DNA from 2 places in the Pseudomonas sp. CMR5c genome. Region 1 is predicted to be linked to the other one. Evidence: riboswitches for the same ligand, from Rfam matches in the RefSeq annotation. Region 1 holds a riboswitch; the other holds the start of a gene.
The links. A riboswitch is a leader RNA that binds a small molecule or an ion and turns the genes downstream of it on or off. The one in region 1 is predicted to bind manganese.

Region 1 (6,106 bases):
GGCGGTCATCTCGTGCACCGCTGTGGCCACCTGGTCGATTTCCACCATCTGCTTGTGTACGCCCTGGTTGGTGCGGATGGCGATATCGGCGGTGTGTTCCGAGGAGTCGCTGACACTCTGCACCGAGGTCACCACCTGGCTGATCATCGCCTGCAACTTGGCCAGGAAGGTGTTGAAACCCTTGGCGATCGAGCCCAGCTCATCGGCCCGGTCACTGCTCAGGCGGCGAGTCAGGTCGCCTTCGCCCTGGGCGATATCGTCGAGCATCGCCACCATCTGCCGCAGCGGCCGGGCGATGCCGTGGCCCACCAGCCAGATCACCAGCAGGCCGACGCCGGCGATCACCAGGCCGACCATGGCCATGCCGAAAATGTCGGCCTGGCGCTGTTCGGCCAGGTCGCTTTGGAGCTTGTCCAGGTCAGCCATTACCGCGCCCAGGGGCAGCTGCAGCATCAGGGTCCACTGGGCATCGGTCTGGCCGATGCCGAAGGGCAGGTAGAGGGCGATCTTGCCGTTGGCCTGGTCGACGTCATAGGTCACCTCGCCGCGCTTGAGATTGGACAGCTTGGCGACGGTATCGCTGTTGAGTACGTCGCTGACCTTCTCGCCGAACTTGCCGGGGTCCTTGGTGTAGGCCACCAGGCGCGCGTTGCCGCCGATCAGGGCCATCTCGCCGGCGCCGCCGTAGAGCTTCTGGTTGGCGCCCACCAGCATGTCCTGGATGAAGTTCACCGACAGGTCGGCACCGACTATGCCCTGGAACTTGCCGTCCAGCAGGATGGGCTGGATGAAGGAGGCGAGCATCACCACCTTGTCGCCGACCTTGTAAGGCGCGGGATCGATCACGCAGGACTTGAGGTTGTCCTTGGAGCACAGGTAGTACTCGCTGGCCCGCACCCCGGTGGACAGCACGGTCCGGTCGTTGACGTCGGCCAGCTTGTCCAGGCCCAGGCTGGAGTCCTGGTTGCGGAACCACCAGGGCAGGAAGCGGCCGCTAGCGGCATCGATGCCGGCCACGCTGGTGCCGACATAGGCCCCGTCGTTGTGGTCGATGGCGTTGGGCTCCCAGCCTATATAGGCGCCGAGGATCTTCGGGTTCTGGGTGACGTTTTCCTTGATCAGGGCGATCAGCTGTTCGCGGCTCAGGTTCAGTTGCGCCTGGCCCTGGGCATCCCGGCTGCCCATCAGGGCGTTGACCCGCACCAGGCCGGCGGCAATCAGCAGCGGCGCCTCCAGTTCCCGCTGGATCTGGCTGACCTGGGTCTGCGCCAGGCCGCTCAAGCGTTGCTCGATGACGTGCTCGAACTGGGCCTGGGTCCTTTCCTGCACCATTTGCTGGGTCCGGGCGCCGGAGAACAGGGCATACAGCACCAGGGCTGCAACCACGCTGAGGACGATGGCTCCGGCCAGTGCGGCCACCGAAAACTGGATCGACTTGAACTTCATAGAGGCTCCGGGCGCAGGAATTGAGGTCTGCCGTGCTGTATCGGCCGCAGCCCTGTGGGTCATTAGCCCGGATTGCACAAATGACGCCGGGAAGGAGGCGGAGGTCGTTAGTGGCAAGGTGCCACGTCAAATGCCACGGGCCCTGGGGACAAGATGAATTTTTTCCTGCAGCGCTGACCTGCATCTCAATTGCGAGCGAAAAAGCGTTTTGCATCTGGCGCGGATACCAACTCGCCCTTAGGATACGCGCCATGTTTTCAGGGAGGTTTTCATGAAGAAGAAGTCATTGGTTGTATGTGCGCTGAGCGCCGCGGTATTGCTCAGTGGTTGCGAGACGGTCAACACCACCAACGCAGGTGTGGTGGGCGTGGATCGCAAACAGTCCATGTTCAGCATGGTATCCAGTGCCGAGGTCAACCAGTCCTACGCACAGTCCTACCAGGAGACCCTGAGCGAGGCTAGCAGCCAGGGCGCGCTGGACAAGACCAGCGCCAACGCCAAGCGCCTGCAGGTCATCGCCAACCGCCTGATTGCCCAGGCTCCGAACTTCCGTCCGGATTGCGCGCAGTGGAAATGGGAAGTCAACCTGATCAAGAGCGATGAGCTCAACGCCAACTGCGGTCCTGGCGGCAAGATCATTTTCTACTCCGGCCTGATCGAGCAACTGAAGCTGACCGACGATGAAATCGCCGCGGTGATGGGCCATGAGATCGCCCACGCCCTGCGTGAGCACGGTCGCGAGGCGATGTCCAAGCAGTACGCGCTGGGTGCCGGCAAGCAGATCGCGACCCTGTTCGGTGTTTCCCAGCAGACGGTTGCCCTGGGCGACAACGGCGTCAACCTGTTGATGACCCTGCCCAACAGCCGTGAGAACGAGAACGAGGCTGACCTGATCGGCCTGGAGCTGGCCGCCCGTGCCGGCTACAACCCGAACGCGGCCATTACCCTGTGGAACAAGATGGGCCAGGCTGCCGGTGGTTCCGCGCCGCCCGAGTTCATGAGCACTCACCCGGCGTCCACCAGCCGTATCGCCTCGTTGCAGGCGGCAATTCCCAAGGTGATGCCGCTGTACCAGCAGGCCAAGAAGTCCTGATCCACCGCGTCAGCCGATGATGCATTCGCCGGCAAGGCGGTTCCCGTAACGGGGGCTGCCTTGCCGGCGTTTTCGTTTACAACCAGCCGCTGCTCTGCATGGCCTTGTATACCGCGACCAGGGCCAGGATGACGAACGCCGATGCCGCCAGGCGCCGGATCAGGGTCAACGGCAGTTTGTCCGCGGCGAAGTTGCCGGCAAGCACCACTGGGACGTTGGCGATCAGCATGCCCAGGGTGGTGCCGATGATCACCAGCCACAATTCCGGATACTGCGCAGCCAGCATGACCGTGGCGACCTGGGTCTTGTCGCCGATCTCGGCCAGGAAGAAGGCGATCAGGGTCGTGAGGAAGGGGCCGAACTTGCGCGCGGTGGTGGCTTCGTCGTCGTCCATCTTGTCCGGCACCAGGGTCCACAGCGCGGTGGCGGTGAAGCTGGCGGCGAGGATCCAGTGCAGGGTCGCATCCGAGAAGAAGCTGCCGAACCAGGCACCTACCGCACCGGCGGCCGCATGGTTGGCCAGGGTCGCGGCGACGATGCCGGCGATGATCGGCCAGGGTTTGCGAAAGCGCGCAGCGAGGATCAGGGCAAGCAGTTGCGTCTTGTCGCCGATTTCGGCCAAGGCAACGATTGCGGTGGGAACGAGCAGGGAGTCCAGCATCAGGGTTTTCCTAAGGGGCGGGTCGACACGGCTATGACACGTACAGCCTTCCCGCCCCGGGTAAGGTGTGCGTGTCATAGGTCTTGTCAAACCCGGCAGCCCGTCTGTGCGGACTCTTGGGTCGCATGCGCCATGGTCTTCGGACCAAGTATGTTGACGCATGCCGGACGAGCGTGGCGCTCGTGGGAGACTACTCCCCTAGGACGGAGCGGATTCTGCCTAGGCAAAATCCTTTCGGCAAGCCTTGTTTGTGAAAAAGACGCTCAGCCGCGCTTGGCCCGGTAGATGCGGAAACCATCGCCTTCGGCCTTGATCGCGCAGGGCCCCAGGTGCTCTTCGATCAGTGGCTGGTAGCGCAGGAAGCTGTTGGCGACTACCCGCAGTTCACCGCCTTTTTCCAGATGTTCACTGGATTTTCTCAGCAGGTTTTCCGTGGCCTGATAGTCGGTGTGGACCCCGGTATGGAACGGCGGATTGGTCAGGATGCAGTTCAAGCCCATGGGCGCGGCATCGATACCGTCCCCGGTCAGGACTTCGCCTTCCAGGCCGTTGGCTGCCAGGGTCAGGCGGCTGCTCCGGGCCGCGAAGGCGTCCACGTCCAACAGGGTCACGCGGGTTTGCGGATAGCGGCGCTTGACCGTCGCCCCCAGCACTCCGGCGCCACAACCGAAATCCAGCAGGTGGCCGGCAGGCAAGTGGTCCAGGTGTTCGAGCAGCAGCGCGGTGCCGCGATCCAGGCGGCCATGGCTGAACACGCCGGGCAGGCTGACGACCTTCAGCGGGCCTTCGGCCAATGGCAACAGGTACTCCTGGGCCAGGCTCTCCAGGGCCACAGGTTCGGGGGCGTTGCTCACCGTGACCTGCCACAGCTGGCAATGCCTGGCGCTATCGAGCTTGCGCGGCTTGCCGAAGGCGGCGAGCTGCTTGGCGGTACTTTCCACGCCGGCGCGTTTTTCCCCCACCAGGTACAGCTCGCGCCCGGCCAGGCGCGAAGCCAGGGTGTTGAGCAGGTAGTGGGCCAGGTCCTTGGACTTGGGCAGGAACAGCACGGCGCTGTCGAAGGCGCTGTCCGGGGCGTTCACCCCGAAATGGCAGCGATCCGGGAAGCGGGCTTGCAGCGCCGTGTGGTCGCCGGCGTGCCAGCTCCAGCCCTGGGCGGCCGGCAGGCGGCCGAGCAGGTCATCGGCGCTCAGGCCGGCCAGCAGTACCTGGCCCTGGAACAGCTCGGCCTGGCGTAAGAGTATTTCGCTGCGTATGTCCATCGTCCGCACCTGAAAAAAAGTGGCGCAGTCTATCAATTCACGACCCGCAGCGGTTCACCATTGAAGAAGGCCCGGGCATTTTCCACCAGTTGGCCGACGATGCGCTGGCGGGCTTCGCGACTGCCCCAGGCGTTGTGCGGGGTTACGATCAGGCGTGGGATATCGGCCTCCAGCAAGGGGTTGCCGTTGACCGGCGGCTCGACACTCAGGACGTCGGTGGCCGCGCCTCCCAGGTGGCCGCTGCGCAGAGCGTCGGCCAGGGCCTGTTCGTCGATCAGCCCGCCGCGGGCGGTGTTGACCACCAGGGCCCCGGGCTTGAGCAGGGCCAGCTCCCGGGCGCCGATCAAGTTGCGGGTGTGTTCGTTGAGCGGGCAGTGCAGGGTCAGGGCGTCCACCTGGGGCAGCAGTTCGTCCAGGGGCAGGCGGTCGGCGCGCAGCGGGCGTCCGGGAATCTGTCCCAGGACCACGCGCATGCCGAAGGCTTCGGCCAGGCGTGCCACCGCGCCGCCCAGTTCGCCATGGCCCAGCAGGCCCAGGGTCTTGCCCGCCAGCTCCATGATCGGGAAATCCAGCAGGCAGAACTGGCTGGCCTGCTGCCAGCGTCCGGCAGCCACGGCCTGTTGATAATCGGCGACCCGTGTCGCCAGGTTGAGCAGCAGCATCAGGGTGTGCTGGGCCACCGACGGCGTGCCGTAGCCCTGGCAGTTGCTGACGGTGATGCCCTGGCGCCGGGCGGCTTCCAGGTCAATGTTGTTGGTGCCGGTGGCCGTCACCAGGATCAGTCGCAGCTCGGGACAGGCGGCCAGGGCCTGGGCGTTGATCGCCACCTTGTTGCTGATGGCCACCTGGGCTCCTTGCAGGCGCTCGGCCACCTGTTCCGGGGACGTATGGGCATGCAAGTGCAAGGGACTGAAACTGTCGTGCAGCACCCCCAGATCCAGGTCACCCAAGTCCAGCGAACTGTGATCGAGGAAGACGGCGCGGCGATTGTCGGTCATGAACTGTACCTTTCGTGCGAGGAAACCAAGGCGTAATCTGCCGAGCCTAACAGATGAAATAATTAGACATATACAGGAGCCTGCATGTACCTCACCGAGTTCTTGACCGTTGCCCTCATCCATCTGCTGGCGGTGGCCAGCCCCGGCCCGGACTTTGCCGTGGTGGTGCGCGAAAGCGTGACCCATGGCCGTCGCGCTGGCACCTGGACCGCCCTGGGAGTGGGTTCGGCGATCTTCCTGCACGTGGGGTACTCGTTGCTGGGGATCGGCCTGATCGTTTCCCAGTCCATCGTGTTGTTCAACGCCCTGAAGTGGCTGGCCGCCGCCTACCTGCTGTACATCGGCTACAAGGCCCTGCGTGCCCAGCCAGCCAAGCCGGCCACGGACGACCTGCACAAGGAGGCCGGCGTGCGCACCGCCCGCGGAGCCTTCACCTCAGGTTTCGTCACCAATGGCCTGAATCCCAAGGCGACGCTGTTCTTCCTCTCGCTGTTCACCGTGGTGATCAACCCTCATACACCACTGGCGATCCAGGCCGGCTATGGGGTCTACCTGGCGGCGGCCACGGCCCTTTGGTTCTGCCTGGTGGCCATGCTGTTCAGCCAGCAGCGGGTGCGGGCTGGTTTCGCCCGCATGGGCCATTGGT
Region 2 (6,106 bases), 1.9 Mb from region 1:
TATCAGTGACCACGCCATGACCGGTGATCAGCCGATTGCCGGTACAGCCAGAGATATTGATGCCGGTCAAGCAACCGCATCTTCACAAGGATGAAGCTTTGGGCAACCAGGGCTGTGGTTGCAGCCCGCCCCTCGCCTCCCAGGAGACTTGACCATGTCCAGCAGCGCTCTCGATATGCTCCCTCACCCGCCGTTCCCGGCGCAGCAAGGCCAGTACTGGATCGACGCCTTGAGCGACGGCAGCCATGTGTTGATCCGCCCACTGCGCCCGCAGGATCGCCAGCGGGAAAAAGCCTTCATCGAAAACCTTTCGCCCATCACCCGGCACCAGCGCTTTCTCGGCGAAGTCAAGGAAGTGGGTGATCAACTGCTCGACCAGTTGATGGATGTCGGCACCGCGCAACGGGTGGCCTACGTGGCGCTGGTGCATGACAACGGCGAACTGCGGGAAGTCGGTATCAGCCGTTATGCCCAGGTGGACGACCAGCCCTGGCGCTGCGAATTCGCCGTGACCATCGCCGATGAATGGCAAGGCAAGGGCCTTGGTGCCCTGCTGATGCAGCACCTGATCGACGAGGCCCGCCACAACGGCTACCAGCAGATGTACTCGGTGGACTCGGCCACCAACTACAGCATGCGCCGCCTGGCCAAGCTCCTGGGCATGCGTAGCGCCATCGACCCCGACGACGCCACCCAGGTGATCCACAGCCTGGCGTTGTAACCCTCCAGGCCGCGCCTCAGCCCGAGGCGCGGCCGCATTGCCCGCAGAACCTCGCCCCCGCCGACAACGGCGCCCCACACTGCGCACAACCTGCCGCAAGCAGCGCTGCCGCGCATTGCTGGCAGAACCTGGCCCCCGGCGCATTCATCGCCCGGCATTGCGGGCAGGAACTGCCGGTGCCCTGCGGATTCCCTCGGGAACCATGATGGCCACCCCGGGAACCGCCGTGGCCATTACCGTGATGACCCATCAGCAGACGTTTGAAAAAGCCCATGTCGATCACTCCTTCTTGAGATGATCGCCAGTAAAAACCCTAAAGTAACTATAGGGTCAAGCCACCGCCGACAAGTGCTCATAGAGGATCGCGCTGCCGACGATGATCAACACCAGGCCTCCCAGGGCCTCGGCACGCTGCCCCATGACCGTGCCGATGGCCCGGCCCAGCATGACGCCCAAGGTGACCATGGTCATGGTGGCCAGGCCGATGGCGGTGGCCGCCACCCAGATATTGACGTTGACGAAGGCTAACCCTACCCCGACCGCCAGGGCGTCGATGCTGGTGGCGAAACCGGTGACCGCCAGCAACCAGAATCCATGCGCCTTGGGCGCTTGCGGCTCGGCTTCAGTCTCCAACCGCACCCCGTTGTAGATCATGTGCAGGCCCAGCGCCGAGAGCAGGGCGAAGGCGATCCAATGGTCCCAGGCGGCCGCCCACTGGGCCGCGGCCTGGCCGATGAACCAGCCGACTACGGGGGTAATGACTTCGATGACGCCGAATATCAGGCCGATGCGCAGGGCTTCGAGCAGGCGCGGCTTGAACATGGCCGAACCCTTGCCGACCGCAGCCGCGAAGGCGTCGGTGGACATGGCGAAGGCGAGGAAAATGATCGAGGCTGGATTCATCTTGGGTCTTCCGGTCGGGCTTGAGTCCACGACATGCCCACGCGCCCGACTTCAGCGTAGGTATGTCGATGGTCTCACCAACCGCAACGGCGCCCGCACCACGGCAGGTTGCCGAGAGTGTTGATACGGGCTCCACCGCAAGAAGCGGTGGCAGGCTACTCCCCAAAGAGGCGCGCAGCTTAACCCCCCACTTGTGAAAATTTCATCAGCGGCCCTGCATCCCCCGGTTAACTGCCGGTTTAACACTCTTTGACATTTTCCTGACAAAGCTGCCAAAGACTGGCTTCACGCCCTTCCCTAGCATTCCCGGCATCCAATCCTTGTGCCCGGGTGCTTCATGTCCGCCAAACTCTTTGGCCTGCCGCTGCTGGGCATCTTGCTCAGCAACCTGGGCTGCAATGGCCAGCCGCCAACACCACCAAGCATCGCCCAGGGTGACTACGCCAGCATCATTCGCTACCTGAAGCAGTACATCCCGCAGCAGATGGCCGAACATCAGGTGCCCGGCTTGTCCATCGCCTTGGTAGACGGCCAGGAGTTGATCTGGGCCCGGGGCTTTGGTTTCGCCGACAAGGAGCGGGGCCTGCAAGTGACCGAGAACACCGCGTTCCGTGCCGGTGCCTTGTCGCAGTTGCTGACGGCCACGGCGGTGATGCAATTGGTGGAGCAAGGTCGCTTGCAGCTCGATGCCCCCCTGCAAGCCACGCTCAAGGAGTTCTACGTCCGCTCGCGCTTTCACGACGACCAGGACGCCGCCGACCAGGCAGTGACCCTGCGCCGCCTGCTCAGCCACCAGGCCGGCATGCCCGCCGAATACCTGCATGACCTGCGCACGCCCCATGTCCTGGGCCAGCTACCGCAGAAGGTCAGCGGGGTATGGCTGAACAATGCCCCCGGCACCCGCACCGCCTATTCCAACCTTGGCTACGCCTTGCTGGGCGCGGCCATCGAACGCAGCACCGGCCAGGACTTCGAGCAGCATCTGCAGACCAGCCTGCTGCGGCCCCTGGGCATGCGCCAGTCGAGTTTCATCGGTGACAGCCGCCAGGAGCCCTATCGCGCCCGCGGTTACCAGGATGGTGCCGCCAGCGGCCATAGCCCGGAGCGCGACATTCCCGCCGGCGGCCTGTGGACCAGCCCGCGGGACCTGAGCCAGTTCGTCCGGATGCTGTTCGCCCAGGGTCACTACAAGCAACGCCAGTTGCTGTCGGCCAGCTCGATCCAGGAGATGACCCGCCCGCAGAACATCGGCAATGCCCTGGATTTCGACTGTGAAGTGGGCCTGGGCTGGTTCCTCTCGCCATGCGGCGACGAGTGGGTGCGCCCCGGCATTCGTACCTGGCAGCACAGCGGCATCGGCAACAACTTCCATGCCCAGGTCAGCGTGCTGGCGGAACAACAGCTGGCGGTGATCGTGATGAGCAACTCCGACACTGGCGAAACGCTGGTCCCGGGCCTGGTGACCCAGGCCTTGCGCCTGCTGCTGCAGGCCCACGGCGCTCCCGAGGAACAAGACACGGGCACTGGCCTGCCACCCCGTGAGCAGGCAGTACGACGCCGAGTGCCGGAAGCCGCCGATCGCCAGCAACTGGCCGGCTTCTATGCCACGGCCTATGGCGTGCTGCGGATCAGGGACCAGGGCCAGCGCCTGTTCGGCGAGGTGGCTGGCGTGCGCTTCGAGCTACTGCGCGACGAACATGGCTGGCTGCGGGCGCAGAAAAAAATCCTCGGCCTCTGGCTCCGGGACCTGGGCGACCTGGGCCGGGTGCAACTGGATGTCGTCAGCATCCAGGGACATCGGGTGTTCACCGCCAAGAGCCACGGCCAGCTGCTGGCGGTGGGCGAGCGCATCGATCCGGTGCCTTTGCCCGACAACTGGCTGGCCACGGTGGGCACCTACGAAGCCCTTGCCGACAGCGAGGAAAACACTCCCGTCAGCGGAGTCAGCATCGCCCTGGAAGAGGGTTTCCTGATGATTCGCAGCCTGCAGCAGGGCCGCACCCTGACTGACTACATCCTGGCCCCGGTGGACAACGCGCATGCGGTGATCGCCGGCCATGGTCCCGGCCTGGGCGACACCGTGCGACGCCAGATCAATGGAGTCAACGTCCTGGGCTACTCGTTCAAACGTTCCTATAACGCCAACTACCTGAGGTTCTAAACCGATATGAAAACCCTGAAACGCTCCGCCACCACCGCGCTGTGGCTCGGCACCCTGGGCCTGACCACGGCCTCTGCCGTGGCCCATGCCGAGGATTGGAAATTCGGCGTCAACGCCGGGGTGGCCAGCGTTCCACGCTACAGCGGCAGCGACGAGCGCACCGTGGTGCCGATCCTCGGCGCCGAGGTTGTCAGCCCCTACGGCATCTTCCTCAACACCCAGCAGGGCCTGGGCTGGGGCAATAAATGGGGCGACCTGTCGTTCAGCACCTGGGTCGGCCCGAGCGAGTCGCGCCGCGACAAGAACCACATGGGCCAGGGCTCCAAGCGCCTGAGGGGCATGGGTGATATCAAGACCCGGGCGCAATACGGCGCGCACCTGGGCTACGACCTGGGCCCATTCGAGCTGGGCGCCACCGTGACCCACGCCGTGAAGAAGAACAACAACCGCGATACCGGCCGGGCCTACAGCCAGCTGGAACTGAGCATCGGCACCAACCTGTATGAAGGCAGCTACGGCAGCCTGGACGCCAGCGTCAACACCCTGTTCGGCAACGCCGACTACATGCAGACCTGGTACGGCGTCAGCAGCACCCAGGCGGCCAACAGTCGCTTTGGCGCCTACAACGCCAAGGGCGGGCTGGTCAGCAGCGGTGCCGACCTGACCTGGACCTTGCCGCTCAACGAGCAGACCAAGCTGTCCACCCAACTGTCGATGGACTACCTGGGCAAGAAGGCAGCCGACAGCCCGATCGTCGACCGGCGCCTGCAGACGGTGCTGTCCACCCAGATCGAGTACAGCTTCTAAGGCCGCAAAGAATACGGCCCGTGATCACGGGCCGTATGGCATTGAAGACCAAGCCCCCACGAGGGGCCTGGTCATTTGATGCAGGGCGCTTGTCACCTCGCCCGGTGCCGCGTCAGTCGGCGCTGGCCCAGGTCATGCGGAACGAGGCGCCGCCCCACTCCGAGTCCACGACTTCCACCTTGCCGCCATGCCACTGCGAGACCCTGCGCACCAGGGCCAGGCCCAGGCCGAAACCGCCGGTGCGCCGGTCGCGGCTGGCATCGAGCCGGGAGAATGGCTCGAAGATCTTTTCCCGCCCCTCCACCGGTACACCGGGGCCATCGTCGTTGACCCGCACCTCATAGCCGTTATCCAGGCGTACCAGGGATACCTCCACCCGCCGCTCGGCGTAGCGGATGGCGTTGCGCAGCAGGTTGATCACCGCCCGGGCCATGAAGCGTGGCTCGATGCTCACGTAGTCCACCTGGCAGGAGCGAATCAGCAACTGCACCCCGGCCGCCTCGGCCTCCAGAGTCACGCTGCCGACCACGCTGTCGAGCCAGCTCTGGGCCTGGATGTTCTCGCGATTGATCGAGGCCGCGCCATGTTCCAGGCTGGCGTAGCTCAAGAGTTCGGAAACCATTTCCTCCAGCTCGCCCAGGTCGGCGTACATGTCGCAGATCAGTTCCTGGCTTTCCTGGGGATCCGGGTTCTGCTTGAGCTGGTCCAGTTCGAACGACAGCCGGGCGATGGGCGTGCGCAGTTCATGGGATACCGCGTTGGTCAGCTCGCGCTGGTTGGCGATCAGGCCTTCGATACGGGCCGCCATGCGATTGAAGTGCTGGGCCAGGTCGCGGATGTTGGAGCGCCGCGACAGGTGCAGGCGAGTACCCAGGTCGTTGCTGCCGAAACGCTCGGCGGCCAGGCGCAAACGCTCCAGGTCACGCCAGTGCGGCCGCACCCAGAAGTACAGGACGATGCCCAGCAGGGCGCCGAGCAAGGCATAGCCTGCAATGTTGTAGTGCAGGGTCATCGGCTGTTCTTCCGGCAACTTGATGCTCAACAGCTGCGAGCCGCCGTCGATACTGGAGATGAACTCGTCGTAATCGCCACCGCGCACCACCAATTGGCTGGAGTCCAGCAGGGCCTGCTCGCGAGGGGTCAGGTTCAGTTGATCGGCATTGACCAGCGCCAGCAGCAGGCCATAGTGAGGCTTGAGCTCCTCCAGCTGGCGCTGGCGCCCGGCTTCGTCCAGCGGGCGTAGCTGTTCACCCAGGCTGTAGGCCGGCCCCCGGACCGCCTCGCGGTTGTAGGATTCGATCAGGTCGGCTGCCAGGTAATTGAGGAAGATGTGTTGCACTGCCGCCATCGATCCGGCGAAACCCAGGACCAGGAACAGGTAGAGCCCCAGAAACAGCCGCAGCATTCAGATCTCCCAGGCGAATGGATTGAACAGGTAGCCCTTGCCCCACACGGTCTTGATGCAGGCCGGTTCACGGGGGTTGTCCTTGAGTTTGTAGCGCAGCTTGCTGATG

Region 2: linked by a shared signal. The riboswitch ahead of C4K40_RS17490 (manganese efflux pump MntP family protein) and the one ahead of C4K40_RS26120 (TMEM165/GDT1 family protein) in region 1 are both predicted to bind manganese.

What each region holds. Positions count from the first base shown of each region.
Region 1 is NZ_CP027705.1:5,670,949-5,677,054, reverse strand. It holds gene C4K40_RS32320 (methyl-accepting chemotaxis protein) at 1-48, opposite strand, end outside; partial or broken gene C4K40_RS32315 (HAMP domain-containing protein) at 160-357, opposite strand; gene C4K40_RS26125 (M48 family metallopeptidase) at 1,718-2,539, shown strand; gene C4K40_RS26120 (TMEM165/GDT1 family protein) at 2,616-3,200, opposite strand; yybP-ykoY riboswitch at 3,277-3,411, opposite strand; gene C4K40_RS26115 (class I SAM-dependent methyltransferase) at 3,464-4,462, opposite strand; gene C4K40_RS26110 (2-hydroxyacid dehydrogenase) at 4,495-5,460, opposite strand; gene C4K40_RS26105 (LysE family translocator) at 5,545-6,106, shown strand, end outside.
Region 2 is NZ_CP027705.1:3,807,523-3,813,628, forward strand. It holds gene C4K40_RS17480 (GNAT family N-acetyltransferase) at 155-721, shown strand; gene C4K40_RS17485 (zinc-ribbon domain-containing protein) at 738-995, opposite strand; gene C4K40_RS17490 (manganese efflux pump MntP family protein) at 1,052-1,624, opposite strand; yybP-ykoY riboswitch at 1,630-1,795, opposite strand; gene C4K40_RS17495 (serine hydrolase) at 1,962-3,785, shown strand; gene C4K40_RS17500 (MipA/OmpV family protein) at 3,792-4,592, shown strand; gene C4K40_RS17505 (ATP-binding protein) at 4,705-5,997, opposite strand; gene C4K40_RS17510 (response regulator) at 5,998-6,106, opposite strand, start outside.